2 regions of the Lactobacillus sp. ESL0260 genome follow, and region 2 is predicted to be linked to the other one. Evidence: riboswitches for the same ligand, from Rfam matches in the RefSeq annotation. Region 2 holds a riboswitch; the other holds the start of a gene.
The links. A riboswitch is a leader RNA that binds a small molecule or an ion and turns the genes downstream of it on or off. The one in region 2 is predicted to bind FMN.
Positions count from the first base shown of each region.

Region 1: another riboswitch for FMN. It lies ahead of ribD (bifunctional diaminohydroxyphosphoribosylaminopyrimidine deaminase/5-amino-6-(5-phosphoribosylamino)uracil reductase RibD); the one in region 2 lies ahead of F5ESL0260_RS04510 (ECF transporter S component).

Region 1 covers NZ_REHO01000004.1:121,336-124,743, reverse strand. Annotated here, with positions in the region: gene ribA (GTP cyclohydrolase II) at 1-199, opposite strand, end outside; gene F5ESL0260_RS01540 (riboflavin synthase) at 211-816, opposite strand; gene ribD (bifunctional diaminohydroxyphosphoribosylaminopyrimidine deaminase/5-amino-6-(5-phosphoribosylamino)uracil reductase RibD) at 801-1,862, opposite strand; FMN riboswitch at 1,983-2,116, opposite strand; gene F5ESL0260_RS01530 (hypothetical protein) at 2,224-2,418, opposite strand; gene F5ESL0260_RS01525 (aspartate/glutamate racemase family protein) at 2,568-3,314, opposite strand; gene F5ESL0260_RS01520 (UDP-N-acetylmuramoyl-L-alanyl-D-glutamate--2,6-diaminopimelate ligase) at 3,329-3,408, opposite strand, start outside.
Region 2 covers NZ_REHO01000010.1:159,826-163,233, reverse strand. Annotated here, with positions in the region: gene cmk ((d)CMP kinase) at 1-522, opposite strand, end outside; gene F5ESL0260_RS04515 (LysM domain-containing protein) at 561-1,049, opposite strand; gene F5ESL0260_RS04510 (ECF transporter S component) at 1,153-1,839, opposite strand; FMN riboswitch at 1,922-2,036, opposite strand; gene F5ESL0260_RS04505 (pseudouridine synthase) at 2,066-2,782, opposite strand; gene scpB (SMC-Scp complex subunit ScpB) at 2,785-3,393, opposite strand; gene F5ESL0260_RS04495 (ScpA family protein) at 3,383-3,408, opposite strand, start outside.

The DNA of each region.
Region 1 (3,408 bases), on a different contig from region 2:
ATGCCTTACTCATCGGCACACATAAAAGTCCGCGCGCCTTAGTGATCATCATATTAACTGCTTGAGGCGTTACCTTTTCAGCCAGACCAATCATATCCCCTTCAGACTCACGCTGCGGCGAATCAGCCACAATGACCAACCCACCTGTCAGCATATGTTGCAATACCTTTTGCATTTTTTCATTCAGTTGTTCTGTCATTTTTTCCTCCATTAAAATTCCTTTTTCCAAGCTTGAATTTGTTTGACAGCGTACCGACCAATCATATCCACTTCAATATTGACTTTGTCATGCACTTGATAGTGAGCCAAAGTAGTATTTTGTATGGTATAAGGTATTAAGCTTACTCCAAAATGATCATTTTGCGCCATTGTCACAGTTAAACTAATGCCGTCAATGGCAATTGAGCCTTTTTCAACAATAAAGGGGGCATACTTATGTGGTACTTGAAATTCCAACTCAATAGAATTTTCGTTTTCATCCCTTTTTACCAGTTCAGCTGTGGTATCAACATGTCCCGCAACAATATGACCATCAAGCTTACCGTTCAAAGACAGTGATGGCTCTAAATTTATCAAACTACCTTTTTGCAAATTGCCCAAATTAGTCCGTTTCATTGTTTCCGGCATCACGTCTACTGCAAAGTCATTATCGCTCCAAGCGGTAACGGTTAAACAAATACCATTAACGGCAATGCTTGCCCCTAAAGGCAAATCTTTTTGCACTAATTTAGGAGCGCAAATACCTAGTCTTGCATGTTGCTCACTAATTTCCAAACGGGTTATCGTTCCCGTAGTTTGAATTATTCCTGTAAACATTCTTTTCTCCTCACGCGAATTCTGACATCTTGATTGAATTTTTTAACGTCTAAAAGTTGATAATCACTCTTTTCTGCTAAAGCCTGGCCAAACACAGCAGGTAATGCAGTACCGCCTAAAACTAAAGGAGCAATGTATGTCACTATTTCGTCAGCCAAATTTGCTGCCACAAACTGACTCTGGACATTGCTGCCACCTTCAACTAATAATGTTTGAATTTCATGTGCGGCTAAAAGCTGCACAATTTTTGAAGGTGTCCATTTAGTAGCAGTAAAGCAGCGAATATTTTCAGCTACTTTTTGAGTCAGTTCACTTCTACTTAATAGCCAGATTTCACCATGTGTCTTAAACATGCGACTGTTAAAGTCCAACTGATTAGCATCTTTAGTTAACACTATTCGAATAGGTAGATGGGGTAAATTCTTAATTCTGACCGTTAAAAGTGGATTGTCTATTCGCAAAGTATTTGCCCCAATTAAAATTGCTTGGTTGTGCAAACGCAACTTTTGCACATCCACCTGAGCTGCATCCCCAGTCAAAATTGTTCTAGTTTTCCCGGCTGCATTAATTTTGCCATCAATGGACATTGCATATTTAAGCGTCACAAAAGGCCTCTTTTTGTGATAAAAAAAGTTATAAGCAACGTTTAAATTTTCTGTACCACCGATTATCTCAGTTTGCACCCCATGGCTTTCTAGATATTCAATACCCTTGCCAGCTACAATTTGATGAGGATCAACCTGACCAATAACAACTTTTTTTATTCCGGCCTCAGTGACCTTTTTGCAGCAAGGAGGTTGCTTGCCGTAATGGCTGCAAGGCTCTAGCGTGACGTACAAAGTTGCACCTTGTGCCTGCTGGGGGTCAGCTAAGTGTGAGAGTGTATTAACTTCTGCGTGTTCCTTACCAAATTGATGGTGGTAGCCGGTCGCTAGAACCTGACCATTTTTAACCAAAACTGCACCAACTAAAGGATTTGTCCAAGTCATTCCCTGAGCTTTCAATGCTTCTTGAACTGCCATTTGCATATAATCCTTATCCTGCACTAATTTCACTTCCTAAGCATTAAAAAACCTCGTTGATTCAATCAACGAGGCTTATTTTATATTCATCAAATAAGATTTCAGCGAAGTTTAATAACGACGCGAGTTTTCTGTCTAATCTTGTTTGTTCTTCTCCCATCCAGACTTTAACTGTCGGTACTAGACTTGCACTAGTTCCACCGCAAAACGCGGGTCACGGACTTCAATTATTAATTGTCACCGTCGGTAGGGAATTGCACCCTGCCCCGAAGAAACCGTATTCAACTTATTCCAGTATAATATAGATATCCTATGTCGGCAATAGCAATTTATTGTTTTATAAAATTATATATACGATAAGCGCAAACTTAAATAAAATAATTCCTTATAGTCTCCAATCAGACAGATGAAGGGGGATATTATTATTTTTACCAAAATATTTCTTGAAGGCAGTGCCAAATGATAAATGATCTTTAAGGTGATTGCGATAAGCATCTCTAATGCTCAAAATTGCTGTTACTGCTAAATTAGTAGTCAATATTATCAGTATGCCAATAAATATATATAAAAGATATAACATTTTAACTCTCCCATTTTCATCTGTATTACTTTTCTAATACACTACTACCGGATGGCAACATTGTCAACACTTTTTAAGAAAAATAAATAGACTAATAATTCAAATTGATTACTAGTCTATTTTAATTTGTATTAAACAACACGTATTGTTTAATACATATATTTATCTATAGCAGTCTTAGGATCCATCCCTGCACGAATTTTTAGTTCTAATTCAATTGCCACATCAGCAATAATTACTTGCGGATCAATAACATTATACGGATGATCTGGCGCCTTTTCCTGAGCTAAAGATAATTCAGTACAACCAAGTAAAATTACATTACAACCATATTGATCATGCATTATGCGTAATATGCGGTGATAAAGTTCGCCATCAACTACGCCTTTTTCTTTAATGTTGGAATAAATCAGCTCAGTAACCAGCGGTTGAATCTCAGGACCACCCAGTTCTACCTCACGGCCAACTTGTTCAATTTCGTCTTCGTACAGATGATCATAAATCGAACCTTCTGTAGCAATCAAACCAATCTTTTTTTCTTCCGGATAATCATTTACGAACTTATGCACGGCAATGCGCATCATATGCAAAAAAGGAATGTCAGTTAGTTTAGCCAAGTCATCATAAAAAAAATGTGCAGTATTACATGGCATCACGAAAAAATCAGGCTTTAGCATTGCTTGCTGGAGCACATCATCACACAAGGCATTGAAAAAATTAGGCTGACTATGGTCTTTGATATAAGCCGTTCGGTCAGGAATTTGGGCATCATTAACTAAAATATAATTCAGATAGTCCTGATCTTTAGTAATCTTTATACGGTGATTAATCATGCGGACGTAGCTTTCCGTTGCAATGGTACCCATACCACCAATAATACTAAAAAAATGTTTCATTAATACCTGCTTTTCTAACCGTTAAAATGTTCTTTTTGCCCTTCAAGTTCATCAATTACCTGTTGTGCAACTGTAATATCAGACGGATAAGGAG
Region 2 (3,408 bases):
GTCTTGCTCAATTTCTTCAAGGGATTGGTTAGTTTTAATTCCTCTTTCTTTAAAATCAAGCATTCTTCTTTGAGCTCGAGAATGAGCAGACGCAACTAAAAAGATTTTAACGTCAGCTTCTGGCAAAACCGTGGTCCCAATATCACGACCATCCATCACTACATTCATCTGACCGGCCATTTGTCTTTGCAAACTGACCATTTTGGCTCTGATACCTGCTAAAGCTGATACTTGAGAAACGTGAGCAGAAATATCCGGCGTACGTATATCTTGGGATATATCTTCTTCACCGGCAAAAACTTTTTGTTGGCCATTTTCGCTTTTTAGTTCAATTTTTTCTTTATCAATGGCAGCCAATATGCCCTTTTCATCACTATAACTAAGTTTGTGTTCACGTGCTAACCAGGTAGAAGCGCGGTACATTGCTCCCGTATCAATATACGTAAAGTTCAATTTTTGAGCTATAATCTTCGCTACTGTGCTTTTTCCAGCTGAAGCTGGTCCGTCAATTGCTATTTGCATTCAATAAAAAAGGGACTGCAGTCCCTATCCTTTCTAAATTATTTGATACGCAATACTTGTCCGATATCCACCTGACTGTTAGGGTCAAGTTGATTTAACTCAGCTAACTGACCAACAGAAATTTTAAAACGACGAGCAATACTACTTAAAGAATCTCCACTTTGAACTATATATTGTTTAATTTTGGGTTTAGTTTTTGCGTGTTTCCTTTTTGGCTTAACCTTAGCTTTCTGTTCTGCTTTCGGCTTGCTCTTAGTTTTATTTTCGACAAGTTTGTTTTTTGCAGGAGAAGCTTTAGTTTTTGCTTTTTTAGCAGCTTTTTTATGAGTTTTGCGTACTTTAACTATTTTATTACTTGAACTATTATTCGCTGCTAAATGATGTACTACTGGAACAAGGCCAATTAGTATCATTATAAGTAAAACAATGAGTACAATCCAACCTTTAGAAACAGAGTTGTACGCTTCAACTCTTGTTTTTTGTGGACGTTTATAATGTTGATATGGTCCCTTAGGATTATTAGTCATCTTAAAAAGCCTCCTTACCTAACCTGTTTAATTTTAGCATATTTAACATTTAAGTGGATAAAAAAATCGGTCATTTAATAGACCGATTTCATAATTTTTTATTTTAGTTTTTTAAATTAAAGTTTTTTCTGACAAATGGTTTGATTGTTCTCAAAACAGTTTCAAACAGTAAGTAAACAACCGTACCATTTATTGCGCCTTTTAATAAATTAAACGGCACAATAATGCCAAAAATGTAGGCACTCATTGAAGGAATGTGAAGCAATTTGCCCAAGTACACTTTCTCAGTAAATGCCAGTAAACCTGAATAACCATGAATAGTTGGCAAATTGGGTACTGTAGTTGCTGCATAAAAAGGTGTTAGGACCAGAGCATTTAAAACTGACAAAACAAAAGCCATTGCTATAATGCCAAGGACTATACCTAAAATTGGTTTTAAATGTTTTTTCGTAAAACTCTTTTCATCTTTATTGATATTTCTAGTCAAATAATAAAACGGTAAAGCAAATGAAATTGATGCTAAAAAGGCCGCAGATTGACCCACTAAACTTGGTAGAGCAAAACCTTTATATATTAAATTAATTAGCATTCTCACAAACGCGATGAAAATACCGGGTAACGGACCAAATAAAAAAGTACCAATTGTAATTACAACATCAGAAAAATCAAATTTTAAGAAGCTAGTGACAGGCAATGGTATTTCCAAAAGCATTAATACATATGCAATTGTTCCAATTAAAGTATAAGCTACAATATTGACCAAATTATTTCTGCCTTTTCTTTGCAAAATTCTTACCTCCAAAAAAACTCGGTCTGCTGCTCCTAGCAACAGACCGAGTAAAAGTAAGCTAAAGATCTTGGCTTTTAGTTTAGTCTGTCTTCTTTCATCTAGACTTTAACTATCGGTATCACAATAGATTCCACCACTTACGTGGGTCGCGGACTCTCACCGCCGGTCGGGATTTTCACCCTGCCATGAAGACAACAAACTTATTATTTAATTTTCAAATACCATCTTAATCTACGTCTTTTAATCTGTCAACTTCCTCATGGGATAATTCGCGAAAGCTTCCGGAAATCAGAGAATCTAAGGTTAAAAAGGCGTATCTTTCACGTGCTAATTTTTTAACCTGATGATGAACGGCCTTAAACATTCTTTTTACTTGATGATACTGCCCCTCATGAATAGTTAACTGTACTATTTGGCTATTTTTTTTGCGATCAGTTCTAATTACTTTAACTTTAGCTGGAGCACATCTATGACGATCAATTTTTACTCCATGGGTAAGCTGACTAATTTCTGCAGGAGAAAGTACACCCGTAATTTTAGCAACATATACTTTGGCTACATTATTGCGTGGATGCATTAATAAATTTGCAAGCTCTCCGTCATTGGTCATCAAGAGTAAACCTGACGTATCATAATCTAGTCTGCCAATCGGATATAAGCGGTAAGGTAATTCTTTAAAATAGTCAACAACGGTTTTTCTGCCTTTATCATCACTGGCAGTCGATACCACGCCACGCGGTTTATAGAAAAGATAAGTGTGCAAACTTTCCCGCTCAATTGGTTCACCGTCAACAGTAATGTTACTGAATGTATCCACCTTAGTGCCTAATTTTGTAACTACATTACCATCAACTGTCACCCGTCCTGCGGTGATCATTTTTTCAGCCTTGCGTCGTGAAGCAATTCCAGCTTCAGCAATTACTTTTTGTAATCGTTCTAACACCATTATGATTCTCCTTTTTGAGTTTTAGCAATATTCTTATCTGCTTGACCCTTAGCCGCAAATAAATCGATTTCTCCTTCGGCATTAACACTATCGTCTTCAAAATCTTCTATTAGAGGTAAATCGGCTAAACTTTGATAACCAAAATACTGCAAAAAATAGTCAGTGGTCACGTATAAATTAGGATGTCCCGGTGACTCTTTTTTGCCATTTATCTTTACAAGACCTCGCCAAATTAATGTTTGTAAAGCACCAGATGAATTTACCCCTCTGATTTCATCAATTTCAATCCGAGTAATAGGCTGCTTATAAGCAATAATCGATAATATTTCCAGGGCGGACTGACTAAGATTTTTAGTTAGATCTTTTTGAAAAAAGTTTTCAATTGCTTTGCTTACTTCCGGCCTTGTTGTCAATTTATAAGAATCGTTTAGTTGCTGTATTTGTAGACCTGAATCTGAATTTTTCTGTAATTTTTCCTGCAAACTTTTAGTTAATTCGCGCAGTGCAGGCCTGTCAACTTGCAGCAGTTCACACAAATTAGTGCTTTCAATGCCATTATCACCGGCCACATACAATAGAGCCTCTAACTGGGCAATTTTAGTTATCATCGCTATCAATTCTTT